Lacrimispora indolis DSM 755: one gene and its partner. The protein of the gene in region 2 interacts with the protein of the main gene of each other region in a pairwise test. Links are inferred from orthologs where the notes say so. Each region holds a gene or a part of one and is shown on either strand. Other genes may lie near its edges. The genes, in order: K401_RS0106915 and recJ.

Region 1 (16,088 bases), 1.4 Mb from region 2 along the record:
ACCCTTTTCCGGAACCGGCTCTTTTAAGCGGCCGATGTCCACATCCAGCCATTCCTGCACCGCCTCTTCCAAAGGCAGCAGGGATTCGTATGGCTCTTTTCCATGAACTCCCCCGGCAGGGCAGATGGAGGAATCCACAGAAACTTTTCCATCCTCCACCCTGATATCCACACAGGCGTACTGCAGGGCATTAGGGGCAAGCTGCAGGGTATGAGTTCCATAAAGCTCTCTTCCTGGAACAGACATGTGCTGGTGGGCAGTCAAAAGGAGGTCATAATCCAGCTCCCTTAAAATGCGGCAGCCCACATTTTCCCCCGTAGTACTTAAAACCGTTCCGTTGTCAAGATCACACTCATAGCCGCCGTGATAAATGCATACGGTAACATCCGCCTGACTCTTTAATCGTAACAGTTCCTCCGAAGCCGCTTCAAACGCATCGGTGATCCGGATCTTTTCCAAGTGCTCCGGCTGTTCCCATACGTTTACATAATCCGTTACAACTCCTGTCACTCCCAAGCGGAGCCCGTTCTCCAGGGTAAAGATATGGCTCTTTACTATCCTGGCCTTACCTTCTAAATCCCTGGCATTGGCACAAAGGCAGACTCCCTGAAGGGCCTGAAAGTACTCCGCAAGGCGCTCATAGCCGAAATTAAAATCATGGTTGCCCGGAACAACGGCATCATAGCCTGCCGCGTTGTATACCCTTGCAATTGGGTCTGCTTCCGGAACAACCTCCATCTGAGAAGAAATGTAGGTTGCCAGGGGAGCCCCCTGGAGCGTATCCCCTCCGTCAAAAACAAGGGTATTTCCGTCCTTCTTAAAGTTGGAGATGCAGTTTAAAAGACCCATAGGCCGCTCTTCTCTGTCCCCGTAAGAAGTGGGAAATAAATATCCGTGAACATCTGAAGTGTAATAAATTCTTGCCTGTTTCTCCAACTGATCACCCCCTGGCCAGCTTCACGCGGATTTTGGTAGATATGTACTCCACGATGAGAACCAGGATCACCAGACCCACCAGAATCGCTCCCGCCTCATTCCACCGGTAGGAATTCATGGCAAAAATCAGGGGCGCGCCGATGCCTCCGGCTCCCACCAGCCCCAGAACCGTTGCATCCCTTAAATTAATGTCAAACCGGTAGATTACCGTTGATGCGAAATTTGGAATCAGCTGAGGCAGAATTCCATACCGTATCTTCTGAAATGTGTTGCAGCCGCAGGCATCCAGGGATTCCAAAATCCTGGTGTCTAAGTCTTCTATGGCTTCAATATACATCTTTGATACCATGCCGATGGAACAGACGGACATGGTTAAAAGTCCGGTGAATGCGCCGGGTCCGCTGACACGTATGAACATAAGGCCATATACAAAGGCCGGAATAGTCCTCACAGCCATGATCACCAGACGGCTGAGATAGGCAATGGGGGCCGGCATCAAATTGGAAGCAGATAAAAAGGACAAGGGAATGGCAAGAAATGCCCCCACAAGGGTCCCTAAAAATGCAATACAAATCGTTTCCAAAAGAAGGTAGGGAACTCCCTGTACGGTTAGGTTAAACAGCAGCTTCCTGTCGGGATGAAATATCCCGTTTAAAATATTTCCGGCGATTTTAAGTCCCCCAAGACCACCGCCTGAAAAGTCTACGGCAGATCCGGACCATAAAATGAGAGCCAGTACGATGATGGACACGGTGATCCGGTAAACCGTGTTTCTTGGGCGCTCTTCATATGCTTTTTCAATCTGTTTATTCATCTGTCAGCCCTCCTACACCAGCTTCCGGCGGCAGTAACGGCTCACCGACTCGATCAAAAATACGGCAACAAACAGCATGATAAGAATCATGCCCACACTGGGGTATTCCCTCCAGCCTAATTTCTCATTGAGGATCAGCCCCAGGCCGCCTGCACCTACATAACCTAAAATGGCCGCATAGCGGACATTTCCCTCAAAACAGAACAATCCATTGGAAATATAGGAAGGAAGCACCTGAGGAATGATGGCGCTTACAAAGGCCCGGACCTTGGTTGCTCCAATGGCTTCCATGGCTTCAAAGGCTCCCATATCGGCAGTCTCGATCTCTTCATATAAAATCTTCCCCATATAGGCAAAGGTAAAAACCCCAATGGCCGTGGTTCCTGCCAAAGTGCCCAGGCCGAACACATAGGTGGCAATAAGAGCAGTCACCAGGGTAGGAAGGGTTCTTACAACGCTTAAGAACAGCCTCATCACGCTGACCGCTGCAGGGCTTTTTATAATGTTGGTGGAAGCAGCCATTGCAAAGGGAATGACCAGCACCGCCCCTGTCACTGTCCCAAGAAGAGACATTTTAATGGTGTCAAACAGGGGCTTCCACACCTGGGAGCTGTAGGAAAAAGCGGGAGGAACCATCATTCCCAGAATAACAAAGAACTGATTACCCCTTTCTGCTAAGACCCTCATATCAAAACCGGTGATTTTTACGGACAGCACGGTTAAGAACACCAGGATCAATGCCGCCAGAGGAAGCCTGGAAAACGGCCGAAAGACGGTCTTTCCGTTGGACAATACCATTTTCCTGGGCGGAAATATCTTGTCATAGAAACTCATCCTGCCGCCTCCTCTTCTTTTCCTTCATATATTTCATTTAAAATATCCTGGGTAACTTCCGAAGCAGGGCCGTCGTACACGATCTGTCCCGCCCTTATGCCCACGACCCGGCTGGCATATTGGAGCGCTAAGTCCACATGGTGGATGTTTAGCAGGATGGTAATGTTCATTTCTTTGTTGATCCTTAAGAAATCACCCATGACTTGTTTTGCAGTGACCGGGTCAAGGGAAGCCACCGGCTCATCCGCCAGGATGATCTGGGGATTCTGGGCCAGGGTTCTTGCAAGAGCAACCCTCTGCTGCTGGCCTCCGGACAACTGATCCGCACGGACAAAGGCCTTGTCAAGGATCCCCACCTTGTCAAGAGCCTCCAAAGCTCCCAGCTTATCCTCTTTTGGGTAAATGCCCAATAAAGCCTTTAGAAACGGCAGATCCGGCACCTTTGACATGAGAACATTGTTAATGACCAGGGTCCTGGTCACCAGGTTAAAGGACTGAAAGATCATGCCGATCCTGCGGCGGAAACGCCTTAACTCCTTTCCCTTTAACTGCATCACATCGGTCCCATTCACGGTTAAGGTTCCTCCTGTAATGTCATGCATGCGGTTGATGGTCCGGAGAAGTGTGGATTTTCCTGCACCGGAAAGGCCGATGATCGCCACAAATTCCCCCTGTTCAATTTTCAGGTTAATATCTTTTAAGGCATGAAAGCCATTGGGATACTTTTTGTCCACCTGATTAAATTCAATCATATTTTCCTCATTTCCCAGGATAGAGAGAGGAGGCGCCGCAAATGTTTTCCGTTTACGACGCCTCCGCAGCCTGTGTGTATTATTTATTTTGCATTTAATTCCTTGATCATCTTCTGTGCCGCACGTTCATTATCGTAATCAGAACTCTGTGCCGGCTTATATCCCTTATGGCTGTAGATGGCAATGACTTCCTTGCCCTCATCCGTATTGCCGATGTTGATAAATGCGTTCTGAACTGCCTTTTTAAAATCATCATCCATGATTTTGGAAGTCTTGCTCACGCTGACCGTATCATTGAAAATGGGAGGAGTCACACCGATGACACCTGTTTCTTCCCAGATGGAGCCGGCTCTGCCATATTCGGATTTCCATTTCTCCTCATAGTCCCTGCGGGCATCTGCATAGGTACAGAGAACATCCACCTGACCGGAAGCAAGTCTTGCAAATGCGCTTCCATAGGAATCAGACTGTACTGCATGGGAAAGGTTTAACATGTTTTTCTGGAAATTATCCTGAAGCCATAAGGATGGGTAAATGTATCCTGCCGGTGAGGAGGATGACATAACGCTCCAGTTTGCTCCGTCTAAATCCTCAAAGGTCAATGCTTCGCCCTTGTTTACCTTGTCTGTCAATGCTTTCCCCTTTTCAGAAGGACCTGCAATGATAAGAGCCCGGTAGGAAGTTGCCTGGTCCGTAGTGCCTTCCGTGGCCTTTCCGTCATTCCAGTCCTTTGCAGAATCGGAGTTTTTGCTCAGTGCATCTCTGGTGGCCGTAAGAATTACTTCTGCCCCATCATCATAAAGGACATAAGTACCTCCGGGAATCAGGCCGATATCCGCAGTGCCTGCAGAAAGGGCTTCTCCAACCGCTTCGTAGCTGGTTCCTACCGTGATCACTACTTCACCGATATCATAACCTTCTTTTCCCAGCTCTGACTTCAGCATGTCTTTTAAAGGCTCTGTGGCGGTTACGATCTCTTCCGGTTCTCTGGAAGGAACAAAATATACGTTCAGTTTGTCAATCTTCTTGTTCTCAGCTTTTGCCTCCGCCTTTGTGGTCTCTCCTGCCGCAGGCGATGCTGCCTCTGTCCCTGCTGCGGTTGTGGCTCCTGTTTGGCTGCCGCCAGAACATCCTCCGATCATTGCTGCACAAAGTGCTGCTGCCATTAATACAGAAACTGTTTTTTTCATACTGCTCTCCTTTTCCGTGATTCATCGGTTCTTGGGATCATGGGTCATCACGCACTGTCCCCGACTTCAAGCTTTGTTGGGAGATAAATTGTCATATTGTCTTTACGGCCTTCCTGGATCTGTTCCAGCAGAAGCTTGATCGCTGTCTGCCATACGATATCAGGAAACATCCGGACCTTAGTATAGGACGGCCATTTGGATTCCAGGGTCTCAATATCCTTATAGATGACCACTGCCACATCCTTTGGGACACGCAGGCCCGCATCCTGGAACGCTTCCAATGCGCCTTCCGCCACTTCTTCGCTTCCTAAGAGCACCGCTTCCGGCAGACGGCCTGATTCCACAGCCCGTTTTGCCTGCTCATAGCCGCTTTCCCTGCTGATATCGCCTATGTAAAAATTCTCTTCTTTGTAAAGGCCTCTCTGCATAAAAGCTGCCTGGATTCCTTCCAGCCTCCTGTAACCGATCTTTACCTGGCCTTCCTCATAAAGGCCTCCTATGTAGCCGACGCTGCAGTATTTTTTCCGTTCCATGAGATAATCCAGCATTTCATGGATCCCCTTATTAAAATCCATAACAATGCTGTCGTACTCATAATCCTTTGGATCCGAATTAATGAATACAATAGAATAGCTCTGCATCCGCAAAAACTCCATCTCTTCCTCAGAAAAAACGCCGAAGGCCATGATACCGTCGTACTGTCCCGGCTTATTTTTATCCAGCCGTTCAAAACGCACATCATTTTTCCCTGACATGGATTTTACGATCACGTCCAGGGAGGAAAGCCTGATGTTGGTTCTGTCCTTCCGGATAATATGCCAGTCAGCCACTCCTATGACAATTCCTCTTTCTTTCTGCGTATGACGCCTCCTGGGTGGGACATATTTTAATTCGTGGGCAATTCTAAATATCCTTTTTTTCACTTCCGGGCTCACCACAATGGTATCGTCCTGGTTCAAGACCCTTGACACCGTTGCAATGGATACATCCGCAAGCTGCGAAATTTCTTTTATTGTAGCCATAATCTATATCCTCACCTTTCAATTTTCATTATAATTGCAGTTTCTGCCACCGTCAATAAGCAAAGTAAAATTTTACTAAATTTTTACCATACTGTTACTATAAGTTTAAAAAAAGGATGTCCCAAACGTATATTTCAAAACAGCAAACATACTTGAGACATCCTCTCCCTACACCCATATGGCCTTACCCACAGGATCCATAACCTTATCCGGAATGCCGCTTGACCGGCAGCAGCAGACCCGGTTTCCTCTCCATGGCCTCTCATTATAAGGCCGGTATAAGGCTTTTTAAGGGACAGGCTTCTCCCCGTTTCCTCCCAGGTTCAGCTTTGCAAAGGCATCTGCAAAGGCTGAATTAATGGGTTGACTCCCTTCCTTTTTCTGTTCGTTCAAATACTTTGACACATCCCTTTTGGATACTCCGGCACCTTCCCTGGCACGCCTTTCTTTAAAGGAAGAGAGCTTTTCCTTATAGCCGCATTTGCAGATAAAGATCTGTCCATCCCCTTTTCCCTTAAGCTCCAGCTTCTTATGGCAGACCGGACATCTGGCATTGCTGGTCCTGGAGACCACCTCCCTGTGACCGCATTCCCGGTCCTGGCAAACAAGCATCTCACTGTTTTTCCCCTTTACTGCCAGCATCCGCTTTCCGCAGACCGGGCATTTGTGACTGGTTAAGTTGTCATGGTTAAAGCTGCCTTCCCCTGACCTGATCTGATGGATCAATTCCCCGGAGTACTGCCTGATGTCCTTCATGAATGCGGCCCGCTTTAATTTTCCTCCTGCAATTTCAGATAATTTCATCTCCCATTGGGCGGTAAGCTCCGGTTTTTTTAAATCTTCTGGCACAAGGTTAAGGAGCTGCCTGGCCTTGGAGGTCAGATAAATATCCTTCCCCCGCTTTTCTAAAAGAAAGCCGGAAAACAGCTTTTCAATGATATCCGCTCTTGTAGCCACGGTCCCAAGTCCCCCTGTTTCTCCCAAGGCCTTCGCCATGTCCTTGTCCTTTGTTTCCATATAAGAAACCGGATTTTCCATGGCAGTGAGAAGGGACGCTTCCTGAAACGGGGCCGGAGGCTTTGTTTTTCCTTCCGTCATGGTCACAGTCAGCCCTGTGATACGGTCCCCTTTTTTCATGGCAGGAAGATTCTGCTCCTTTAATTCCTGCTCTTCCTCTTCCTCATCCTGATTATCATAAACTTCCTTCCAGCCCTGGGCTTTCACGGTCTTTCCCCTGGCCGCAAGTGTCTCTCCACCTAAATCCAGGGTAATTTCCGTCTGTTCATATTCAAAGGGCGGATACAGTACAGCTAAAAATCTGCGGACCACCAGATCATAGATCTTCCGCTCATCAATAGTCATATGGTCCAGCTGGACAAACTGCTCTGTTGGAATGATGGCATGATGGTCCGTCACCTTCTTATCGTTTACAAAGGAAGGAGCTGCCTTGATTTTCTGGTTTGCCAGCCTTCCGGCCAGCTTCCGGTACGGCCCAACGCCGCAGGCTTCCAGCCTTTCCTTTATTGATGGAACAATATCCGAGCTTAAATACCTGGAATCCGTTCTGGGGTAAGTCAGGACCTTGTGGTTTTCATAGAGCCTCTGCATGATGTTCAAAGTCTCTTTTGCAGAATAGTTAAACCGGCGGTTGGCTTCCCTTTGAAGCTCTGTCAGATCATAAAGCTGAGGCGGATCCGTTTTCTTTGGAGCGCTTTTCACCTCAGTGATCACTCCTTCGCCTATTGCCTTCATATGATCAAAAAGGGCTTCCACCCGGTCCTTGTCAAAGGAACGGAAGCTTTTTGATTTCTCATCCCGCCAGGTAAAGGAAAGGGCCGGACTGGCACATTTGGCCGTTATCCCATAATAGGGCTTTGGAACAAAATTTTTGATTTCTTCCTCCCGCCTTGCGATGATGGCAAGGGTGGGAGTCTGTACCCGGCCGCAGCTTAAGCTGGCATTGTACTTACAGGTCAGCGCCCTGGTGGCGTTGATGCCCACCAGCCAGTCCGCCTCGGCGCGGCACATGGCAGCATCGTATAAGTTGTCGTACTCATGACCGTTTTTTAATTTTGCAAATCCTTCTTTAATGGCTTTGTCTGTGACGGAAGAGATCCACAGCCTTTTTATTGGCTTTTTATTCCCTGCCTTCTCCAGGATCAGCCTGGCCACAAGCTCCCCCTCCCGTCCGGCATCGGTAGCAATGATGATTTCTCCCACATCTGCCCGGTGGATCTGGGCTTTTACCACCCGGTACTGCTTTCCGGTCTGTTTGATGACTTCCAGCCGGAACTGGTCCGGCATCATGGGAAGATCCTCCATTTTCCATTCCTTATATTTGGGATCGTAATCTTCCGGGTCAGCCAATGTGACCAGATGGCCCAGCCCCCAGGTAACCACATAAGTCTCCCCTTCTATTACTCCGTCATGATTTTTTGTACAATGAAGCACCCGGGCAATATCCCTGGCAACCGACGGCTTTTCTGCTATAATTAAAGATTTCATTTCATTCCTCCAAACTCAACTCTCACCCAATTATAGCGTATTGTCCTGGTTATTACAACTTTTACCTTGTATCCGGACCTTTTTATTTTCCAGTTAGATTCACATCAAAAAAGCCGGCCCTGTCATGCGGTAACAGGAGCGGCTTTTTTGCAGGAGTCATGATCCTTCACGGGTCAAATGAAGGATACAATCAGAGGGTTAGTCTGATGTTAGAATATTCACACGGAGTTAGTTTAAACTAACTATAGTTATAATACCACAAACCCGCTTAAAATACAAGGTTTTTTTTGAGAGTATTTCTCATTTTCAAGCTCCAGACCTTTCCTTATAATCCGGATAGGAATGAAACAGGCCTTTGACCACATCATAGGACATCTTCCTTCTGCGGAACTCATCAACGATCCCCTTATTGTTCATGGTTCTGGGCCTGCTGCCGAACCATTCATCACTGACCCGGACATCGCAGAATTGCCAGATATAAATACCGCAGATCTCACGGTGATCCAATACTGCCCGGATCTGGTTCTCCAATGCTTTGGCCTGGTATTCCTCAGACCACTTGCACATGGTCTGGGACCGATATCCGTAAATTGCACCTGCTCCGATCTCAGTCACAAGAAACGGCTTGTCTCTGCCTTGGCTCTCAGCCTGGACCCAATGGTAAATATCCTCCACATAATCTCCTACAGGCGTATCATGGTACCACTCCGGGTATAAGTTGTAGGATACGATTTCAGGAAGTCCCAGACAGATATCTGTTTTAAATTTACAGCTGGCAGAGGATCTTGGCCGTGTATCATCCAGGCTTTTGATCAAATCATACTGCTTTTTATAACAGTCATAGCCATATTCCGTGTCACTGGCGCATTCATTTAAGATTCCCCATATGATAACGGACGGATGGTTTATATGGGCGGTGATCATTTCTTCAATACAGCGTTCCGCCTGTTCCTCAAAGTTGGGATTTTTCATCTGCTCCAAAGTCAGCCCTCTGGCATGATTTTCTTCCCATACGAGAATTCCCTGTTCATCACATAAATCCAGAAAAAGCTCATCATTGGGATAATGGGAGGTACGGATGGAATTGGCGCCCAAATCCCTGGCGATCAGCAGATCCTGCTGCATTGCGGAAAAAGGAAGGGCACAGGCGAACATGGGATGATCTTCATGGCGGCAGAAGCCCTTGATGAGAAGCTTCCTGCCATTAAGAAGGATATCCTTTCCTTCTGTTTTGATCTCCCGGTACCCGATCCGGTCGATCAAATCGTCAATTTCCCTCCCATTTTCCGTAAGGATCCCGCGGATCTCATAAAGCCTGGGATTTTCCATCTCCCAGGTTTCCACCTCCCCGGGGAAAATATCAGCCTCAACCAGTCTTTCCTCTTCCGGACCAATGACGGCCTCATCAATCACAACACGCCTTCCATTGAGCTGGATTATGAGTCCATACCCTTTTTCTTCCGCTGATAAATTTTTTATTTTTACCAATACTTTTGTATTCCAGCCCTCTTCCAGCCGGACAGGAACTGCATGAATAAACTCAATAAAAGCATCTTCCAGAGTTTCCAATACAACTCCTCTGCTGATCCCTCCATAGCTCATATAATCATTGGGCACGTGCAGAGCACTGTTTTCATGGAAGGAATTATCCGCATACACCTCCAATAAATGATCCCCTTTGGAGACATTTTTTACGATAAAAGAAAAGGGAGTATAAGCATTATAATGCTCACCGATTACCCTTCCATCCAGGCATACCCTTGCGGTATGGCTCACACCTTTAAATACCAGCCTGATGTTGCCTTCTGCCTCCATGGTTCTTGAAAAGAGCCCTGTTCCCCGGTAATTTGATAAATCCGGAACCGTCTCCCAGCAGCAGGGAACAGCTACGCTGTATTTTTCATCTTTATGTTCCCCTGCACACGGGGATAAATTCCACAAGCTGCCGCTTAGCTCCCTGGTTTCCCTGATTTTATTGGTTTGAAATGTTCTGATCATTTATTTCCCTCTGTCTTATCTCAGACTTAAATCTTCCTGCTATTCTATGGTTTCAACAAGTCTTTTCATATAATTAATATCACTTTTCAGCTTTTCTTCTGAACTGTCTGCAGAAGAAAAGTCCTCAAATGTGATAAATCCGTCATAGCCAACCTCTTTCAGAGCCCGGAAACACCTTTCAAAGTCTGCATGCCCCTCTGCAAACGGAGCCCAGGTGGGAAGATATTTTTCTTTTCCATCCACAGGTTCCTTCACCCATTTGGCATTTTTTACGTGGATCTGATCCAGATACGGTCCTAAAATTTCAAAAGCCATCTTGTATTCTTCAAAGCCTTCATAGATCACATTTCCTGTATCATAGATCACGCCGATATAATTGGGATCAAACTGTGAGGCCAGACGGTACGCCGCGCTTGCAGACGGGGTAATGGTTCTCATATGCATTTCAAAAGCAGCCTTAACGCCGTGCTTTTTTGCCAGCTCCTCAACCTGCTTAAATCCTGCTGTTGCCTCTTCAAATAATTCGCCGTAAGTCCGTTTCCCGTCATAGGAAGGGGCATTGACCCTGATCCGTCCGCAGCCCATGGCCTTTGCCGCTGCCATACACCGTTCAATCCTGTCTCCGCTGTCCGAACATTTTAAATAGGTGGCCAGGGCATGAATGCAGATTCCGTACCGGTCGGTGAGAGCCTTTATTTCCTCCGCCTTTTTATCAATGGTTTCAATATCAATGGTGCAAAGATTGTTTCTCCAGTAAGAGGGCTCTTCCTTTAAGATTTCAGGATCATCAGGAATATCTGTTACCCTCCAGTCCACTCCGTCATACCCCAATTCTTTCATCTTTGATAATGCCTGTTCCGGCGTCATATCCGGCACACTTACTGTAAATAGTGAATATTTCATTGTCTCTCCTTTCTCATTACCCTTTGATACCGGAGCTTGCGACCCCTTCCACAAAATATCTCTGCAGGAATACGAAGAGGATCAGCACCGGTATCAGCGCTACTGTGGCTGCTGCCATGATCTGTGCATAGTTAGAGGAATACTGGGTATTAAACATCCGCAGCATCAGCTGTATGGTTTTATTTTTCTGGGACGACAGATAAATAAGGGGGCCCATAAAATCATTCCATTCAAAGGTAAAAGAGGTTATGCAAAGGGTTGCCACTGCAGGCCTTGATAAGGGAAGCATCAGCTTTGCCCATATGCCGTACTCACTTAACCCGTCAATTCTGGCTGCCTCTAACAGTTCCCCCGGAATGCCGATAAAAAACTGTCTCATGAGGAATACCCCCATAGCAGTAAACGCATGCATCAGGATTATCCCAAGATGGCTGTCCGTCAGCCCTAACCATGTCATAAGCTTATACTGGGGAACCATATAAACCTGCCAGGGAATGGATATGGTCATTACATACAGCATAAACAGCGTATCCCTTCCCTTAAATTCCAGCTTCGCAAAGGCGTAGGCTGCAAAGCTGGAGGTAATAATCTGAAGGACCGTAGTAAACAGCGTTAACTTGGCTGTATTTAAGAAACCGGTCAAAAGCGGGACCTTTTTCCATATCTCCAGATAGTTTCCCCATTGGGGTTTAGGGGGCAGCCATACAATGGGAAACGAAAACACATCTTTCTCCAGCTTTAAGGATGCGGATATCATCCATGCAAAGGGGATCAGCATAACAACCGCCATCAGAATAAGAGCGGCATAAATAAACACGTTCTTGCCTCCGGAGGCAATTACTTTCATTTGATTCCTGCTCATAAAACTGCCTCCTTACAGATAGCTTGTGAATTTCTTTTCACCCTTAAACTGGATGAGAGTTACCATCATGATAATTCCCAACAATACCATGGCCACCGCACTGGCATAGCCGAATTTTGAGCTGATGAATGCACTGTTATAAATGTGGTAGGCCAGTACCTTGGTCGCCTCCCCAGGGCCTCCCTGGGTTGTGATATACATGGTATCATAGGATTTAAAGGTGGATACCATAAGCATCATCAGAATGAAAAAGGTGGTGGGAGTCACACTTGGCCAGGTAATATGTAAAAACTGTTTCCATTGATTGGCTCCGTCTAAAGACGCCGCTTCATACAATTCTCCTGAAACTCCCTGGAGAGCCGCTAAATAAACCACCATATAATAACCCATGCTTTTCCAGACTGTAAGGCCGATGATGGTGGGCAGGGCCCACTTCGTGGAAGCTGCCCACCTGGGAGGGTTTAACATCCCTAAAGCCATGAGAATGCTGTTAACAGGACCCCGGTCCGGATTAAACAGGGCCATCCATACAACGGCTACTGCCACAAGAGACGCCACATAGGGAAAGAAAAGAACGGAACGGAAAAATACGCGTCCTTTTAACTCCTTGTTCATCAATATCGCCAGAGACAATGCAAATACCATGGTAACAGGCACAGTTACCAGAGTATAACACAGTGTGTTTTTCAGTGCAATCCAGAAGCTTGAATCTTTTGTAAACATTGTTATAAAATTTTTTAATCCCACAAATCGGATAGGATTGCCCGAATCCCACTCACAAAAGCTTAAAAGCAGTGAGAATACAATAGGTATTAATGTGAAAATAAAAAAACCGATCAAATTGGGAAGAATAAAAGAGTATGCCACCAAAGTCTTCTTTCTGGCCAGCGGCTTTTTGTTTTTTTTCGGATCATGTTCCTTTCTCACAGATTCCTCCTTTCCCAGGCCGGCACTTTCCGGCTGTTTACTGTTTTTCTGCTTCTGAAACTCTGTCATAAAGCTGTTTAAGCCCCTCATCCACAGTAACGCTCTTGGTCATGATTGCGCTGTGCTGTTCCTGTAAAATATTATCAATTTCCTTTGTCAGCCTGTCCATGCGCTGCTCTACCATATATTTATCAACATCAATGTATTCCGACAGTTTTTCAGGCGCATTGGGATATGTCTCATGCATGGAATCAAAGATCCCGCTGATCTTTTCAGAGTTGTAGCCCGGTACGATTCCTGTCTGGGCAAGAAGCTCCGCTCCTTCCTCTCCGCATACGCTGGTGATGAATTTCCATGCCTCTTGCGGATGTTTTGCATAGGCACCGATGGCAACAGGAGTCACTCCTCCAATGGCATTGGTATTGCCGATCCCATCTACATTGGGTATGCTGCAGCAGCCCCAGTTAAAATCCTTTACATTTTCAAGACACATGTTGATGAACCAGGAACCGATCTGAAGCATGGCTGTCTGCTGGTTGTAAAACACACCGGAATAATGGATATTGGAAGCCTTGAGCGCGCCGTAATCCTGAACAACTCCTTCATCCTGCATGGCTAATATTTCTTCATAATACGGTTTTAAGTTTTGATAACTTTCTTTATCCAGCTGATCAAATGCTTCGATTCGTCGTGCGTAATTATAAACATTACTGGGCCATGTATGTACGTGGGCTCCGTATACCTTTTCATTCCCGCTTCCGCTTGTCATTTCAGCTGCCAGTTCATGATATTCCTTCATGGTCATTCCATCCTGTGGATAGGGGACTCCAGCCTTATCAAAAAGGTCTTTGTTGTAGAATATCATGTTATTGTCTTTTCTGAATGGAACCCCATAGGTTTTTCCATCCAGCTGCAGCTGGTCAATCAAACCTAAATAATGATCTTTGCTGAAGGAATCGTCCTGTGCCATGAAATCATCTAAAGCAAGCACATGGCCCTGTAAGATCAGGGCGCTTAATGCCGGAGTTCCCTTTGTAAACACAACATCAAAATCCTGCTTTCCTCCAAGCTGCGTGGTAATGGTGTTATCATACTCATCTGCGGAAAACTCCACCGGCTCTACTGTAATGTCAGGGTTCTTTTCCATAAACGCATCAAACATAGTCTTATAATACTTGGTATTGGAATAATCCCAAAGAGCCACTTTAATGGTCACCTTTTCATTGCCTCCGGATTTTCCTGCGGACTGGCTGCTGCATCCCGTGATCCCCCCGGCTGCCATGATCATTGCCATGAAACCTGCTAATAACTGTTTCCTTTTCATATTTTTCCTCCTGTTCCCTTCTTTTTATTACCAGATGAAGATTCCCTTTCCGGAAAGCTTACATACTGCTTCAATAAAATAATAATCCCCATAAATAATGGAAAATTCGTGGGTTTTGTCATGGTAGGCAGCGGTACACTTTTTAAGAAGATTATCTGTCTTATGATCCCAGCAGCACCGCTCCTGCTCCAACGCCTTTAACAGCTTAAGAGCCCAATTAAGATAGACCTGGCTGTCCCTGCCTTCCGTATTTTTGGCGATTTCAATCAGACCGCAGGCTGCAATGGCCGCTGCCGTTGAATCTTCCCATGTGCAGGTTTCCGGCTGCCGGAAATCCACCGGAATGAGGCCGTTTTCCGGAATATTGGAAATAAAGTAATGCACAATCTTTCTGGCCGTATGTAAATAATGGACCTCTCCTGTATGGATGTAGCTGAGTACAAAGCCATAAAGACCCCAGCTCTGACCTCTTGTCCAGGAAGAACCTTCTCCATATCCCTGCCCGCCGTGGGTTTTTCTCATTTCCCCGGTAAACGGGTCAAACTCCACAATATGACTGACCGATCCGTCTTCCCTTACAAAGTATTTCCCCGCTGTTACGGCGTGAGCCTCTGCGATCTGCTTAAACCTTGGATCCTGTGTCACCTCACTGGCCCAGTACAGCAGCGGAAGGTTCATCATGCAGTCAATGATTGCATAACCCCTGTGGTCATCTTCTCCCCAGTCGTTCCACGCCCGGATGAAATTCCCGGAAAGATTGAATCTTCCTGCCAGATTGTCTGCTGCCAGCAAAGCTCTGTTACGGGACTTCTGATTCCGGTCAATCCGGTAATGGGCCACTGCCGTTGGAAGCCATTTAAAGCCATTGTCATGGTCCAGGCCCTCCGGGTTCATCAGAACGGCATCCAGCTTTTCCTCCAGCTTTATGGCTGTTTCCTTATAAAGCGGTTCTCCTGTCACGGAAAAAAGCTGCCACATTATGCCTCCCCAGAAGCCATTTGTCCACCAGGCGATATCATCACTTCCGGAACGGTCATCAAATACTCCGTCAATGGCTGTATAAGGCACCTTATCCTTTGTCCGCTCTGTTACGGGCATCATTTTGCCGGTTATCTTCTCAAGGGCAGATGATACCCAATCCCTATCCTGCTGTGATAAATTCATCTCCTTCTCCTTTCCTTACCATGTTAAAGCAAAACCTTAACACACTCTCCCTTATATATAACATGGATCTGCTTTTCCAAAATCTCTACCTGGGGTTTCTCCTTCATGAGAATTTCTGCCTCAGGGGATTTATCCGCAAATACACTGGTTACCATAACATGGGTCCCTTCCTCATAAACTGCCCTGACCGTGGGAATGACTGTAAGATTATAAAGCAGGTTGGTATTGGGAAATGCGGAAACCAGTTCCGGCATCCCTCCCGTTTCACCTATGATCCCGCTGATTCCCCATGGAAAGACTGCAAACAGGGAGTTTCCCTCCGCTTTTACATCTTCTGCCTCAAATTTGCCTGATTTCCTGCCTTTTTCCAATTGGAAACAGTTCTCCTGAGGGATGGCAAACCCTCCGTCAGCCGCTTCCACAGGAATAGAATTTGATATCTTATGGATCCTGACATGCCAGGAAAAGCACGGGATCACGGTACTTTCTATGGTTACCCCGGGTATGGGGCTGTATCTGGAGGTAAGGGTCTGGTGATTTATGGAGAAATCATGCTGGCCCCACCTCATAAAATACCGGTTTTCTCCTTTGAGCGAAACGGCCAGCGTATTGTCAAAAGCTCCCTCTGCCAGACCGGTGCCCTTAGAGACGCTGAAACCAAACTGATTGGAATAAACAAATTTTTCGTATTTTTCCGGTCCGCCTCCATGATTGTGCTTTAAATGCTGTCCAGCCACATATGCCTGTGCATGGCCATATTGATCATGGGTTATGAGCATATGGGGATGAATGAGAAGCTTTTTCGGTTCATATGGATAATTCCGTGGCTCTGCCTTCCAAAACGGATGGTCCTCATT
Region 2 (16,156 bases):
GCACCCATCCTTAAAATAAAACACCCGGTCTGCGATCCCTGCAATGTTCTCATTATGGGTGATCAGAACCACCGTCTTTTCATACTGTCTGTTAAAATCCGACAGCAGCTTTAAAATCTGGCTTCCAGTGCCGCTGTCCAAGGCACCCGTAGGTTCATCGCAAAGAAGGATATCAGGATTCTTGCACAAGGCCCTGGCAATGGCCACCCTTTGCTGCTGTCCTCCCGACAGCCTGCTTGGAAAATGACCTGCTCTGTCCAAAAGCCCCACCTGTTCAAGCAGTATCTCCGGGTCCAGAGGATCTTTGGAAAGCTCCGCTGCCAGCTGTACATTCTCTAAAGCAGTCAGTCCTGGCATCAGATTATAAAACTGAAAGATAAATCCGGCATGAGCCCGGCGATAAGCGGTAAGGCTCTTTAAATCTCCCCAGGAGAGTGGTGTGCCGTCATAATAGACGGTCCCGTTGGTAACTGTTTCAATTCCTCCCAATATATTTAAAAGGGTACTTTTCCCGGACCCGCTTGGCCCCAGGATCACAATAAATTCCCCCCGGAGAATCTCAAAAGATACATTCCTTAAGGCCTGCACCTTGACTTCACCCGCATCATAATCCTTGCAGACTTCTTCTGCCCGTATCAAAACTTCCATAAGTCCTTCCCTCCCTTCTTTTCCCCCATCATACACCCATGTTATTATCAATGCAATTCTCCGTCAATATCATCCGGCGATTATTTTTATCAACAATTATAATTATTTTAAAATATACAAAAATTTCATGAAAATCATACAAAAAAACAAAGAGGAAACGCCCGCCTCAAACCTGCGCAGCTTCCTCTTTGTCTCTTTTCCTCGTCCTCAGGCAGATATCCGAACCCTGTTCCGACGTTACTTAACCCTTCAGCCCCCAGTATACCTTTTCTGCCGTAACAGGCAGCTCCCTGATCCTCACCCCTACCGCATTAGCCACCGCATCCGCAATGGCGGGAGAAGGAGTATTGATCACGATCTCGCCGATGGATTTGGCACCAAAAGGCCCTGTAGGTTCATAGCTGCTTTCAAATTCCACCCGGATATTCCCCACATCCTGCCTTGTGGGAAGCTTGTACTGCATAAAGGAATTCTCCAGCATCTGTCCCTTGGAGGAATAAGTGACCTCCTCATACATGGCCATGCCAATTCCCTGGGCAATGCCGCCTTCGGTCTGGATCCTGGCCAGATTTGGATTAATGGTGGTCCCGCAGTCCACTACTGCCACATAATCCAGAAGCTCTACCTCTCCGGTCTCCTTATCAACTTCCACCTCAGCCATTCCCACCATAAAAGGAGGCGGCGACACAGGAGAACTGTGGCTGGCCCCGGCAGAGAGCATATCCTCATTAAAGCACATGACCTTATTTCCAATATCCTTTAAGGATATTTCCAGCTCTCCCTCCTGCTGGTACACCCTCTTTCCGTCAAAGTCCAGGGTATCCTCCGGGCAGCCAAGGTATTCTGCTCCCTTTTTTATAATTTTTCCCCGCATTTCGTGGCTGGCCTTTACCACGGCCATTCCGGTTAAATACATGGTGCTGGAAGCATAGGAACCGGAATCATAGGGGGAAACATCCGTATCTGTTCCATGGACCACGATCTCATCTAAATTACATTCCAGGCAATCCGCCGCTACCTGGGCGAGGGTGGTGTCACAGCCTGTTCCCATGTCGGAAGCACCGATCATAAGGGTATAAAAACCGTCATCATTGAGGCGCAGCTCCACAGAAGCCACATCAACGCCGGAAATGGCGGATCCCTGCATGGACATGGCAACGCCAACGCCCCGCACCTTTCCATTTCCCATGTCAACCCCTGGGTACTTTTCATCCCAGCGGATCATGTCCTTGGCTCTGGCCATACACCGGTCCAGGGCACAGCTTCTTAGAGTTTCACCATAATAGGCTGGCATGATATCCCCTTCCCTTACCATGTTCTGTTCCCTTAATTTTACGGAATCCATGCCCATTTTCTTTGCCAGCTCATTGACCGCCGATTCCACAGCAAAGATTCCCTGGGTTGCGCCATATCCCCGGTAAGCCCCGGAAGACATGCGGTTGGTGTAAACCACATCATATGCAAACCGGAATGCTTTGGCAGTCCCGTAAAGAGGTATGGTCTTATGGCCGGACAAGCCTACCGTAGTTGGGCCGTGTTCCCCAAAAGCTCCTGTATTTGACAGGGTATGCACATCAATGGCCTGAATGATCCCCGTCTTATCCGCTCCCACCCTCACATGGACTTCCATCTCATGTCGGGGAGACGCGGCGATCTGGGACTCATACCGGCTATAGATCATCTTGGCCGGCCTGCCGGTCTTCATGGTCACAATTGCCGGATACACCTCTGCCACCACTGTCTGCTTTGCTCCGAAGCCGCCGCCGATCCGGGGCTTGATCACACGGATCCGGGATTTTGGAACATCCAGGGCATGGGCAAGGATCCTTCTCACATGAAAGGTGATTTGCGTGGAAGACACCATATTTAAACGCCCGTAGGCATCCAGATAGCAGTAAGCCCGGAAGGTTTCCATCATGGCCTGCTGGTTTGCCTTCGTATGATAAACCTGCTCCACCACATAATCACACTGCTTTAAAACCTCATCCACATCTCCGTGCTCTTCCATTCCAGAGGCACACAAATTTCTCCTATTGTCCGCACCTACCGGACAAAGGCTCTTCCAGTCTTCCTCAGGATGAACCAGCACCCGGCTGTCCTTTGCCTGTTTAAAATCCAGCACAGGCTCCAGGATTTCATACTCCACCTTAAGAAGACGCAGGGCATGGTCCACCGCATCTTCCGTTTCACCGGCAACGATGGCCGCTGCGTCTCCCACAAAACGCATCCTCTGATCCAGGATCAGCCTGTCATAGGGGCTCGGCTCCGGGTAGGACTGGCCTGCCATGGTAAAACGCTTCTGAGGTACATCCTGATAGGTGAGAATGCAGGCGATTCCGGCCACCTTTTCCGCCCTTTCCTTGTGGATCTCCTTAATGAGCGCATGGGCATGAGGGCTTCTGAGCACCTTTACAAAAAGACAGTCCCCGGGAGCCAGGTCATCGGTATACACAGGCTTTCCTGTCACCAGGGCCATAGCATCCTTTTTTTGTACAGAAGTATTGACCGTACGCATTTTATAATTCATCCCTTTTCTCCCCTCTGCTCAAATAGTTCTTTACGGCCCGAAGCTGCCCCATATAACCGCTGCACCGGCATAAGTTTCCGGCCAGGTACTCTTTTATTCCCTCATCGTCAAGGGCTTTTTCTTCCTTTTCCATTGCAAGCACATTCATAATAAGTCCTGGGCTGCAAAATCCGCACTGCTCCGCTCCTTCCGCAGCCAGATAGGTCCCAAACTCCTTTGCTTCCTGTTCCGCACCTTCCAAAGTCACCACTTCACAGCCATTTGCCCTGGCAGCTAAAAAGGAACAGGAAAGTCTTGACTTTCCATTGACCATCACCGTACAAAGACCGCAATTTTCCGTTTCGCAGCCGCACTTTACGCTGTAGCAGCCCTTCCTTCTAAGAAGCTGGAATAAGGTGGTGTCATCTGTGATTTCCTCATAGGTCAGTTTTCCGTTCAGTGTGAATTCTATCTCCATTTATTCTTCCTCCTGGTCCAGCCCTTGGAAAAGCCTTCTGATATATATTTCAGCCAAATGCTTCCGGTACTCCCCGCTCCCTCTCATGTTTGTACCATAGGAAAAGCCCTCTGATGCCCGTTTTGCAAGCTCCTCCTTAGGACATTCCTGGCTTCCGTCAAGCACTACCAGCTCAGCTTTTCCAGGCCTGGCACCTACGGAAACATAAAGCTTCCCATCTTTTCTGGACGCGCAGCAGGCGATTACAGGAAAATCCGTCTTTGCCATACGCTGGGAAGCATAAGCCGCCTTTCTTCCATCCTTTTTAATATGGATACGGACCAGAATATCCCGGTCGCTTTTTTTCCTGCAGAACTCCTCTAAGGGGAGAATTCCTCCCTTGTACAGTTCCACATAAGTGTCAAGGGCCAGCAGGCAGGTGGTAATATCGGAAAATCCAAACCGGCCGAACACGCTTCCTCCCACAGTAGCCCCGTTGCGGAACTGAACACCCACAATAGAACGGGTGCATTCCTTGAAAACGCCGGAAAAGCACGTGTCCAGCCCTTCATGGGTCTCCAGCTGGCGCAGGGTGCACATGGCACCTATGGAAAACTCATCTTCCGTCTCCTCAATCCCATCAAGCCCAAGGCCCGATAAATCCACCAGCGTCATCTTCACCCGGCTCTGCACTTTCAGCCACATCATGCCTCCGCCTATGACACTGCTCTTCTTCTGATTCAGGGCAAAAGCCTCTTCCAGGCTTTCCGCTTTTACATAATTTTTAAATCGAATCATTGGAACTGTCCTCCTGACTCCCAAGCTTTCCTTCTTTATCTGCTAACCGGTTTCCCCTTATCTATCAGTAAGATGCCATTTTATTTATTAGCAATAATAATAAATATAACATCATATATTAGAAAACCGGAAAGAGTATATCATACTCCTTCCGGTTTTGACAATGGTTTTATAGGTTTTTTATTAAATTCGTCATAATCCGACAATGGATTCTCCGATCAAAGCCTGGACATATTCAGGGCTGGAGCAAAGACATCTTGAAAACCCTTCCGCGGTTTCAGAAAAGTCAATTCCAAGGGCCTTAAGCTTTCCTAAGTCCATGGTCAAATTCCTGGGATTATCCGGATCCCCTGCTTTCTCCGGGATCACAAGCTCTCCTCTGTTTTCGCTTTTGTCTAGCATCTGAAAGACCTTGCGTCCTATTTCATAGGTGGAAAGGGAGCTTTCACTGCCAAAATTATAGATTCCGCCGGGCAGGTCCATGGCCGGCTCCATGTTTTTTACTACCTCCTGTACCCAGGTAATGCCGCGGTAGTCGTAAACCGAAAGCCTTATTGGATGGTTTTGCACCATGGACCGCAGCAAGTTGGTCAAAAGATTGGAGCTGCTTTTAAGGCCCCTGACCGGAAAATCATACATCCAGGAAAGGCGGAGGCAGATTGCCTCAGGCAGAATCTCCAGGATCTCATCCTCTGCCTGTTTTTTCTGGGCCCCATAAACATTGATGAGAGGGACCTCATCACTTTCCTTATTCGGCCCCTTTTTCCTGCTTCCCCCGTAAATCTGGTCCGAACTCATAAAAAGCAGCCTGCTGCCATTGTCACGGCTCCCCATGGCCATGTTCACCGCTCCCTTCCGGTTTACCGCCTCAGAAAGCGCCGGCTGCTCCTCGCATACCCTGGTGTTGGATATAGCAGCGCAATGGATCACAACATCAGGATTTTTTTCTTTTATGTATTCCCTCACAGCCTTTTGGTCCGTAATGTCTAAGCTTCCGTGGCCGACCCGGATCACATCATAATTCCTTTCATAATATGCGGCCAGCCTCCCGCCTAGAAAACCTTCCACTCCTGTAACCATTACTTTTTTCTTCATCCGTTTCCCTCCCTTTTTAAACAGTATATCACATCCTTTCCCCAACTCCAATAATCTGTATAACCTCTTACAGGCAGTAAATCCCCATGCATAGTACAAGATTCCATATATATAGAAAGAATCCGGCTTTAAGAAAATATCCATGATCAGCTCGATCAGGCTCTCTGCAATTACGCCGCCCAATGCATTGCCAATGGCTTCAACAAATGCAACCTGTTCCGCCAAAAGCTTTGCCCAAGGGGAACAGCCACTTTTAACGGATATCTGCCGTCTAGTTGGTAAATAAGATTATACTGCTCTGAATTGTCCATATACCGTACCCCCGCAGTTGGTTAACAGCAGAATTTTGTGCTGTTTTGACAAAAGAAAAATATTACAAAATACTTTTTGGTCAACAAAAACTTTTAGCTTAACGAAAATGTAACGCCCTATTTTTTAAGAAAATATTGCCATAATAATTAAGCTGATTCCGTCCACAATAATAGATGTAATAAACAATCAAGGAGGGTTAACCATGTTAGTAGACGGAAAAAATGAATGTATCCAATGCTCCATCGATAACTGCGCTTACCATGCAAAAAGCGTAGATTATTGCACCCTGGAGAGAATCAAAGTAGGAACACATGAGAAGAATCCTACCAAGAAAGAGTGCACTGACTGCGAATCCTTTAAGAACGAGGCATAAGCCGCCAAACTCTAATTTCCTCCTAAAAAATACTGCGCAGCATAAAAGCCGCGCAGTATTTTTTATTATATTTAACATTGAAACACAGCCATTATTTCACAAGCTGTTCTTCCAGGTTATTGTATTTCGCACTTAAGACAATAATATCAATCCGTCTGTTTTGGGCTCTCCCTTCCGCTGTTGAATTGTCGGCCACAGGTTTAAATTCGCCATAACCCACAGCAATAAGCTTATCCGGTGAAAAATTGCATTTATTAATAAAAAGCTTTACAACACTGACAGCTCTTGCCGTGGATAATTCCCAGTTGGAGGGATAGGTACTGCGTCTGATGGGAACGTTGTCGGTATGGCCCTCAATACGTATGTAATTATCAATGGTATTTAAAAGTCCTGCCACCTCAACCAAAGTATCCTCACTTTGTTTTTTAATTTCCGCACTTCCTGAGTCAAAGAATATGGCATTATTCAGTCTGATGACAAGTCCCCGCATATCGATCATGGTTGATACCGATTGATCCATGCCATTGCCGTGGAGTTTTGTATCAAGTTCTGTCTTTAGGTTTTCCAGCTTTTTAAGTTCATACTCTCCCATAAAGCTCTCCAGCTCACTTTGGGTCTCAATATTTAACGGACCGCCTGACTGGGCGCCATCGCCGCTGGAGGCATCTTGCGCGGCTGATTTGGAAACATAATCTTTATTCATCATGGTTCCGGCAAATTGCTGGGAAATCTCCTGTGCTTTTGCAGCATCTATCTTACTGACAGCAAAAAGTACGATAAAAACTGCCAGCAGCAGGGTCATCAAATCTGAATATGGCAGCAGCCATGCCTCCCCGGCTTCTTCTTCCTGATGTACATGCTCTCTCTTTTTTGCCATATGTATCACCCTATTCCTTTTTATCCTGTTCCGTTATTTTTTTCTGCTTAGATTTCGGAAGAGCGGCAAGTAACTTTTCCCTTAGAATAAAGGGAGAATCGCCGTGCTGCATGGATAATACACCTTTTATGATAATTTCTTTCGCCATTATTTCCTGCTGGCTTTTCACTTTCAGCTTTTTGGCGAATGGATTCCATAGAACGTAGCCGGTAAAGATACCAAGAATCGTTGCGATAAACGCCGCAGCAATTGCCTCAGCCATCCGTTCCGTATCATTGATGGAGGACATGGCAGCGATCAAACCAAATACCGCGCCCAAAACACCCAGGGTAGGAGCGTATGTACCGGCTGATGAGAAAATACTTGCATTGATCTCATGCCGCTTTTCCATTGCAGCAATTTCAGTTTCTAAAATATCCTCGATCAGGTCTTCACCGGAACCATCCACAAGCAGACGGATGCCTTTTTTTAAAAAGGGGTCCTGAAGTTCTTCTGCTCTGGCTTCCAGGGATAAAAGCCCTTCTGAACGGGCTTGCTTTGACAATTCATACATTAATTCAATCATTTCGGCTTCAGAGGTTCCTTTTTGTTTTGTAAAAAGGATTTTAAACAGCGATCCGATGGATTTAATATTTTCTCCGGGAAATGAGTTTAAAATTGTAGCAATAGTCCCGACAATAATAACAAAAAATGCTGCCGGGTTTATGAGAACAGTAAACTCAATGTGTTTAAAAATCATAGCGCCGACAACGGCAGCAACACCAACTATAACGCCTAGGATGGTCGTTAATTCCATAGTTTCTCCTTTGTATATCTAAGTTATTAGTGATCCATGAGGCTGAACTCAGCAACTCCCATACACCCAGCCCGTTATAGTATAATATATTTGTTACCGCTCCAGTATTAAATAATTGTTAAAAATATGAAAAAGCTGCCAGGAAAGAATTTATATGGGATATGGCACATGATAACTCATTTCATGCACAGTATCTGATATAAATTCTCTCACGACAGCTTCTTTTTTATCTTTTCCTATTCATACAGGGGATATTTTTCACAGATCTTTGTAACTTCACTTCTAATGTAATCGGCTTTGCTTTCAAAATCCGTGGCAGCCAGCCAGATACACTCTGCGATCTTTTCCATGTCCTCTTCCTTTAACCCTCTGGATGTAACAGCCGGAGTTCCCACGCGGACACCGGAAGTCACAAACGGGCTTCTGGGATCATTTGGCACCGCATTTTTGTTTAAGGTGATATATACTTCATCACAGCGGTTCTGCAGTTCCTTTCCGGTTACCTCCAGCCCTCTTAAATCAATCAGCATCAGATGATTATCCGTACCGCCTGTCAGGATGTTGAATCCCTGTCTGATCAGGGCGGCAGCCAGAGCCTTTGCATTTTTCACCACCTGCTCCTGATAGGTCTTAAACTCAGGCTTTAATGCCTCGCCAAAGCAAACGGCCTTGCCGGCGATCACATGCTCCAAAGGACCTCCCTGTGTACCTGGGAAAATGGCCTTATTAAAGTTAAATTTGTCCGCTGCTTCCTGATTTGCCAGAATCATTCCGCCTCTGGGTCCGCGAAGAGTCTTGTGAGTGGTGGTTGTCACTACATCTGCATAAGGGATGGGGCTTGGATGGATTCCTGCCGCAACCAGGCCTGCAATGTGAGCCATATCCACCATAAGATAAGCCCCTGCCTTGTCGGCAGCCTCCCGGAATCTCTTGAAATCAATGGTCCTGCCATATGCACTGGCTCCTGCCACGATCAGTTTCGGCTTATGCAAAAGCGCAAGCCTTTCCATCTCATCATAATCAAGAATACCCTCATCATTGACGCCGTAAGGAACTATGTTAAAATACAAACCGGAAAAGTTAACGGGACTTCCATGGGTCAGATGACCGCCATGGTTTAAATTCATGCCCATAACCGTATCTCCTGGCTTAAGCATGGCAAGAAAGACCGCCATATTGGCCTGAGCCCCGGAATGAGGCTGAACGTTGGCATAATCACAGCCAAATATCTGCTTCGCACGCTCGATGGCAATGGTCTCAACGATGTCCACATCCTCGCAGCCGCCGTAATAACGCTTTCCCGGATATCCTTCCGCATACTTGTTGGTGAGCACAGTTCCCATTGCCATCATGACCGGCTCTGAAACTATGTTTTCCGATGCAATCAATTCCAGATTCCTTCTCTGCCGTGCGCATTCCTTTTCAATGGCTTCACCCACTTCTTTGTCATAGCCGGTGATAAACTTCATTACCTGATTTACCATGTGCATACCCTCACTTTTCCTTTTGAATATTACCAACTTCCATTTTGGTAGATTATAAGCCATTCTTCCTAACAATGTCAAGGCTTTCTCTTCTTCCTCTTTGGTCTTCAGCATTTGTCTATAACCGGTAAACTGGGGCCGATTCCATTTATCCTGCCCCTTTCCCTGTCATACACACCTTGAAATCTTATAATTTTTTATCACAATCTGCAGCGACTTATTTCCATTGTATTCATTTACGGAAGGATAATATATCACATCCAGGATCCGGCTGTTTCCCAGCTCTTCCATAAAGGAATCTCCGTCGCCAAACAGCAGGGCATCCACTGGCGTGCCCTGGTCCGTTGCAAGAGAAAACTTCACTGCATTCCTGTTTTTTCCCAAAACACGTACGCTTCGGATATGAAGTCCCTTCTGTGCGAACAAAGGCTTTTCATTGCCCTGGCCGAATGGCTCCAAAAGCTCCAGTTCCTGGATCAATGGCTCATTTATGTATTCCAGGGGCATAGGAACATCGATCCACACCTTTCGTATGAAATCCTCGGACGTAAGCCTTGCCTGTTCGTTTAAGCGTCTCCGGAATTCATCCACATGTTCCTTAAGAAGGGATAAGCCTGCTGCCATGGGATGGCCTCCGAACTTTAACAGCAGCTCCTTCACATTTACCAGAGCTTCAAACATGTGGTAGGTTTCAATGGAGCGGCCGGAGCCTTTGACGCTTTCCTCCCCATCTGTTAATACAAAGGCAGGCTTTTGAAAATGTTCCCGCAGCCGCCCGGCAATGATCCCTGCCAGCGATTCATGGCAGTCCGGCAAGTATACCACCAAAACCTTATCTTCGCTGTAAAGGGATTCCACCTGCTCCACCGCCTGGCTGGTCCCCTGCTTTGTCATGTCCTTTCGCCTGTCATTCAGTTCCTTTAATTCCAGTGCCATCTGATCTGCTTCCTCTTCATTTTGACAAAGAAGCAGGGATAAGGCCAGTTTTGCAGTCTGAAGGCGGCCTCCGGCATTTAAGCAGGGACCGATCACAAATCCGATCTGGTAGGCGGTTATATCATCCTTATCCAGATCATTCCTTTCAATGAGCTTTAACAGTCCCAGGCTCTTTGTCTGCCCCATCCGTTTCAGCCCTTCCTTTACAATGATCCGGTTCTCATCCTGAAGCTTCATCACATCACCTACGGTTGCAATGGCTGCAAATTCCACCATCTCAAGCCATTTCTCCATTGGCACGTGAAATTCCTCATAAAGAGCCTGAACCAGCTTATAAGCCACCATTCCTCCGCAGATATCAGGATATGGATAGGAGCAGTCCTCCTGCTTTGGGTTCACCACCGCATCTGCCGGAGGCAGGACTTCCCTGCCATCCTCCTTCATGATATCATGGTGGTCCGTAATGAGAACCGTAAGGCCCAGCTCCTTTGCAAGCCTGATCTGCGCCACTGCGGCGATCCCGTTGTCACAGGTGAGGATGGTATCTATGCCATCCTCTGCCGCAGCCCGGATAATGGATTCATTGATCCCATATCCATCCTTTAACCGGTCCGGGATCTCATAGTCCACCACAGCCCCTACCTGGCACAGGGCCTTGTATAAAAGGTAGGTGGAGCAGACGCCGTCAATGTCATAATCCCCTACGATCCTGACCGGCTTTTGCTGCCTTGTCTTTTCTCTTAGGATTGCCACGGTTTTATCCATATCCTTTAAAAGATGAGGACTGTATAAATCCTTTATTCCTCCGTTTAAATACTTTTCCACCGCCTCCCGGCCAATCACATCCCGGTTTCTTATCACTCTCGCAGTTACCGGCGAAATGTGGTGGCATTTTGCCATTTCATCAAAATCAGCCCTTTTTGTCTGTAGCATCCATTTCTCTTCTGCCATGTTTCGTTATCTCCCTGCAAACGGCTCTTCCGGACAGTTCATTCTTATCATTTTCTTCTGTGCCGGCCGATCCGCCTCTTTCCTTTCGTTTTTTCGCCGCATCCAGCCGGCTCATCAAGCTGGTAATAGAATAGAGAATAGGGGCAAAATCCCCGCGGTACGCATGCTCGCATGTGGATTTCACCTCAAAATTCTCGCTTCCGATCTCCCTGAATAAATATTTCTCATCATCAATGATGTATTTAAGCCGCTTAATCAACTGGTTGACGGAATCGGTCAGAATTCCGATCTCATCTTCGGAACGGTAGGAAAGGTACACCTCCAAGTCTCCATTGGCAACTCTCCTGGTACCTTCCACAAGGGCCTTGACAGGCTTGTCAATGGCAATAATTATATAGATCACCAAAAGGGAAATAACCCCGCCGATCAGGCAGATGGTTATGATCTTTATTTTTGCAAGCTGGTCATAGAGCCTGTCACCTTGAATGCTGGCCGCCTCAGCCCCCTCCCGGTTAAATTCCGCCACCTTTAAAAGTCCGTTGCTGGCATCGTCAAATAACTGTCCGGACTCTCCCATGATCATATCAAAGGCTTCCTGGGTGTGATTTTCACGGCTTTTCACAAGCAGATTATCACTGTACTCCAAATACTTCTTCCATTCTCCTTCCGCCTCTTCCATCAGCTTCCGGTCCGATTCATTGGCAATATAATTCTCATAATCTTGAAACCCCTGGGCAATCTCTTCCCGGATCTGGTCCATTTCCCCTTCCAGGCGGTCCATATCCTTGTTATCCACGGTGATGACATGGTTATATTCTTTAATACGGTAGTCTGATGTCCTGGTGTTAAGCTCCTCGGCAATGATGATGGCAGGGACCCAGGACTGTGAGATTTCCGTGCTGGCCTCATTGATCCTTCTTGCCGTTATCACGGATTCCGTTCCCATGAAAATCAATCCCATAATGCTGATCCCTCCTAAAAACAGGAGCTTTGTTTTAATATTAATATTTCTGATAGATTTCAGCTTCATAGCGCTTTAATTCTCTCCTCCTCAACCGGTAATCCGGTAATTCTCTCTCCACAACCTGCCAAAATGCAGGGGAATGATTCATATGAACACGGTGAGCAAGCTCATGGACCACCACATAATCTGCCAGCTCTTCCGGAAGAAGCACAAGCCTCCAGTTAAAGTTTAAATTTCCTTTGGCACTGCAGCTTCCCCACCGGGTCGCCTGATCCCGGATGGCGATCCTTCCATAGTCCACCTTCATAATTGCAGACCATCTGGCTGTCCTTTCCCCCAGATACTCTCTGGCTTCCTGCCTGTACCAAAGCTTCACAGCCTCTTTAACGGCTGTTTCCTGGTCCTCCCCTGAATATGGTCCCATGGGCCCGGAGACCACCAGGCTTTCCTTTGTATCCTGTATATAAAACGTCTTTCTTTTATAATCAGGCCGCACATGAAGAATCCTGCTGCTTCCGTGAAAAAGCACGAAGGCACCTTCCGCCCAATGAAAGGCCTCCCTTCGCTCCGACGCTTTCCGAACCTTTGCCACCTGCGCAAAAACCCATTCCCTGTTCTTCTGTACCAGCTCATGACCTGCCTTAAAGGGCAGGCGCCCTGGAAGCCTTACGAAAACCTCTCCTGTTTTCGTGACCTGCAGGGCCAGGGTACGCCTGTCCGATTTTATGATCCCGTAAGAGCACGTGGTTCCATCGTCAAAGGAGAGCATGCCCGTTTCCTTTCTGCTTTCATGATTGCCCGCTTCCATCGATCTGATTCCCAACCTTTTCTCTTCATCTTCTCTCTGTCATATACTTAAACCCGTAACCCCAATTATAGCGAATAAATACAAAAGAAACAATACATATCTTAACGGCCGGAAACATAAAATAAGAGAACCCGGCAGGTTCCCTTATGACTGTCTCTCTTACTAACCCTCTTCTTCCTCATGGGGAACCGTGGGATATCTCTTTCAATCTTTCATAATCCATGATCCGGTACCCCTTATCTTTTTTAAGGATCCCGTCATCACAAAGCTTCTTTATGACAAACAGTATATGGCGGTAGCTGATGTTCATATACTCGGAAACATCCGTGTGGGGTATGGTGTATTTCCCATTTTGCTGATACTCGAGAATAAAGGAAGCCAGCCTTTTTTCCAGGGAATAATTTAAGTATTCACTCATCCGGCAGCTCCTGATCATCAGCTTATTGGAAATATAGGAGGCAAAATAAAATGATATTTCCGCCTCTTTTTTGCAGACTTTCTTTAACTGATCCAGCTCAAATTCCAGGCAGACCACATCGTCCATCACCTTATTTTCCTTGATATAATCCTCGCTGCAGAATAAGGAAAGCTCTCCCAGCCAGTCGCCCTTCCCTGCAAAATCGAGAATCGACCGGCGTCCGTTCTCATGGTCAATATAGATTTTCACCATTCCGGAAAGGATCAGGTAGCAGCGAGTGATCTTGTCATCCACATGAAAAATATTCTTTCCCGCCGGATAATGCCGTTCCTCTCCGGCCGCGGCCAGACTGTCCGGTATTTCATACATATTGTATTTTTTCATTTTTTTTATTCTCCATATGATAATTCTCATAGTCGGCTGCCTGCTTTTTATGGTATCATATTCCCGAGGTGAAAACAATGAGCAGAAAAAAACGAAACGATTTAATCGGAACCATCCTATCCTTTGTATTCTTTGGCTTTGGAATATCCCTGCAGCTGAAGGCAGCCATCGGGCAAAGCGTCTTAAACGCACTGGCAGTGACATTATCCTATACCATCCAGATGAAGGTGGGCACCATACTCAATGGGATCAATTCCTTGTTCTTCATTTCCTATTTACTTTTAAGGCGTTCACGTTTAAACTATAAAGACACTATACAGATTATTGCCACCATTGCAAACGGCTATATCATCAACCTGTTTTTATATCACTTGCTTTCCATTTTTACCGTGGAAAGCTATATTTACCGGGTCATCCTTTATTTGACCGGACTTGTAATCGCTTCCATCAGCCTGGGAGCCATCCTGGCAATCGGAATCGTGAAATTCCCGCTGGAAAGCCTGTGTCTTGTGATCAGCGAATCATATAAAAAGAATTTTGCCGCTGTCCGCATGAGCTTTGATGTGATATTTTTGATCGTCACCCTATGCCTGACCCTGTTATCACGCGCCCCGCTGCAAATAAGGGAAGGAACTGTTATCAGCGTTTTTCTCTTATCCACCCTGCTTGGGATCTGCTATGAATTTTTCAAGAAACATTTAACTGTGGAGGACTAAACATATGTATCAGATTTTTTTACTGGATATTGACAATACCCTGCTGGATTTTGATGCCGCTGAAGAACAGAGCTTTAAAAAGGTGATCAAATCCTATGATTTGGAATATAAAGACGAAATGCTTCCCCAATATAAAAAGATGAACAGGCATTTATGGGATTTGCTGGAACAGGAAAAGATAGGCAGAGAAGAACTTCTCAATACCCGTTTTTCCCAATTCTTCCGCTTTTACGACTTAGAAATCAGCGGAGAGGAAGCAGAAGGGCGCTACCGAAGGCATCTTGGAAACAGCTCTGATTTAATTCCAGGCGCCACGGAAACCCTGACACGGTTAAAGCAGATGGGGAAACAACTGTATTCCGCATCAAACGGAGTTTACTCCACTCAGATACAAAGGCTTGAGCAGGCAGGCCTTCTCCATCTTTTCGACGGAATGTTCATATCGGAAAAAGCTGGGTATGAAAAGCCATCCCTTCATTTTTTCGAATATTGTTTTGAGAATATCCCACAGCTGGAGAAAGACAAGACCATTATGGTTGGAGACAGCATATCCTCTGATATTCAGGGTGCTGTAAACGCCGGCATTGATTCCTGTCTCTTCTGCCGTTCCGGCCGGCCCCTGCAGTCCGAAGCAACCCATACCATTCAAGATCTTTCAGAATTGATAAGCATTTAACTTACCTTTATTCAAAAAGCCCGGCAGCAAAAACTGCCGGACTTTCTGTCATTTTCTCAAATCCCCTTCATGAACTTTGTGGGGGATTTCAAAGTGTATTTTTTAAATACCGCACAAAAATGCTTGTAATCTGTAAACCCTGTTGCATCGGATACCTCACCGATCCGGTATTGCCCGGTATTTAACAGGTTAATGGCCTGGGAAATCCGGTATTTATTTAAAAAGTCCAGAAATGTCTGTCCGGTCACCTCTTTGAATTTCCGGCTTAAATAGCTGGCACTGACTCCAAGCTTATCTGATATGGATTCCACGCTCAGCTTGTCCCAATATCCTGATTTGATCTCTTCAATGGCCCTGGAAACATACTTGTTTTCTGAAGGGTCCAGCTGCATATAGTATTCCAGGTTCATGATCCCTGCCTCTGATTCCGCCTGCTCCATCACATATTCCACCTGACGGCTGTTTGCTATTTCCTCTCCCAGCCTTTTCATAAGGGCCGCAAGCTTCTCCTCATCCACGGGCTTTAGCAAATATTCGCTGACCCTGGCTGCAATGGCCCTTCTTGCATAGTCAAACTCCGCATAGCTGGTAAGAAGAACGCTTTTAAATTTCACGCTCTTGGAAGCCTCCTTTATCATCTCGATCCCGTCCATATAAGGCATGCAGATATCTGCAATGACCACATCCGGTTTCTGCTCCAGTATCTTTAAAAGCCCCTCCTGGCCATTGGCCGCCTCAGCCACCACAACACAGTCCATCCCCATCCAATCTGTGGTGTAAATCAGCCCTTTGCGGATAATATCCTCATCTTCCGCTATCATCACCCGTAACATTATGATTCCTCCCTTTGTGCGGGAAGGGTCACCACCAGCGTTGTGCCCAGCCCTTCCGCACTGCGTATCTCCACTCCGTATGGTCTTCCGTAAAGGATCCTGCACCGTCTGTGTATATTATAAA

What was found.
Region 1: the proteins of recJ (region 2) and K401_RS0106915 interact in binary tests that used the Escherichia coli proteins (3 or more experiments, as listed by UniProt). The link is inferred for Lacrimispora indolis DSM 755 from one-to-one orthologs.

Annotation. Positions count from the first base shown.
Region 1 is NZ_AZUI01000001.1:1,446,567-1,462,654, forward strand. The notes cover bases 5,446-8,376. They hold K401_RS0106915 (DNA topoisomerase III), read right to left. Parts: upstream 8,054-8,376; coding sequence 5,837-8,053; downstream 5,446-5,836. Other genes in these bases: K401_RS0106910 (LacI family DNA-binding transcriptional regulator), read right to left, coding at 5,446-5,548; K401_RS0106920 (glycoside hydrolase family 2 protein), read right to left, coding at 8,360-8,376. Also shown: K401_RS0106885 (bifunctional metallophosphatase/5'-nucleotidase), read right to left, coding at 1-936; phosphonate ABC transporter, permease protein PhnE, read right to left, coding at 941-1,750; phosphonate ABC transporter, permease protein PhnE, read right to left, coding at 1,763-2,584; phnC (phosphonate ABC transporter ATP-binding protein), read right to left, coding at 2,581-3,336; K401_RS0106905 (phosphate/phosphite/phosphonate ABC transporter substrate-binding protein), read right to left, coding at 3,420-4,526; more of K401_RS0106910, read right to left, coding at 4,574-5,445; more of K401_RS0106920, read right to left, coding at 8,377-10,051; K401_RS0106925 (sugar phosphate isomerase/epimerase family protein), read right to left, coding at 10,091-10,954; K401_RS0106930 (carbohydrate ABC transporter permease), read right to left, coding at 10,971-11,816; K401_RS0106935 (carbohydrate ABC transporter permease), read right to left, coding at 11,829-12,812; K401_RS0106940 (ABC transporter substrate-binding protein), read right to left, coding at 12,781-14,067; K401_RS0106945 (glycoside hydrolase family 88 protein), read right to left, coding at 14,095-15,231; K401_RS0106950 (DUF2264 domain-containing protein), read right to left, coding at 15,255-16,088.
Region 2 is NZ_AZUI01000001.1:2,856,703-2,872,858, reverse strand. What follows is about bases 8,875-11,873. They hold recJ (single-stranded-DNA-specific exonuclease RecJ), read right to left. Parts: upstream 11,234-11,873; coding sequence 9,515-11,233; downstream 8,875-9,514. Other genes in these bases: K401_RS0113765 (MCP four helix bundle domain-containing protein), read right to left, coding at 11,193-11,873; glyA (serine hydroxymethyltransferase), read right to left, coding at 8,875-9,346. Outside these bases: K401_RS0113815 (ABC transporter ATP-binding protein), read right to left, coding at 1-648; K401_RS0113810 (xanthine dehydrogenase family protein molybdopterin-binding subunit), read right to left, coding at 890-3,163; K401_RS0113805 ((2Fe-2S)-binding protein), read right to left, coding at 3,165-3,632; K401_RS0113800 (FAD binding domain-containing protein), read right to left, coding at 3,633-4,409; K401_RS0113795 (SDR family oxidoreductase), read right to left, coding at 4,602-5,729; K401_RS32435 (DUF1540 domain-containing protein), read left to right, coding at 6,019-6,189; K401_RS0113785 (OmpA/MotB family protein), read right to left, coding at 6,281-7,066; flagellar motor stator protein MotA, read right to left, coding at 7,077-7,862; more of glyA, read right to left, coding at 8,099-8,874; more of K401_RS0113765, read right to left, coding at 11,874-12,263; K401_RS0113760 (M48 family metallopeptidase), read right to left, coding at 12,235-13,020; K401_RS0113755 (Crp/Fnr family transcriptional regulator), read right to left, coding at 13,184-13,807; K401_RS0113750 (YczE/YyaS/YitT family protein), read left to right, coding at 13,885-14,523; K401_RS0113745 (YjjG family noncanonical pyrimidine nucleotidase), read left to right, coding at 14,528-15,199; K401_RS0113740 (response regulator transcription factor), read right to left, coding at 15,256-16,032; K401_RS0113735 (sensor histidine kinase), read right to left, coding at 16,032-16,156. UniProt on the Escherichia coli protein: Single-stranded-DNA-specific exonuclease.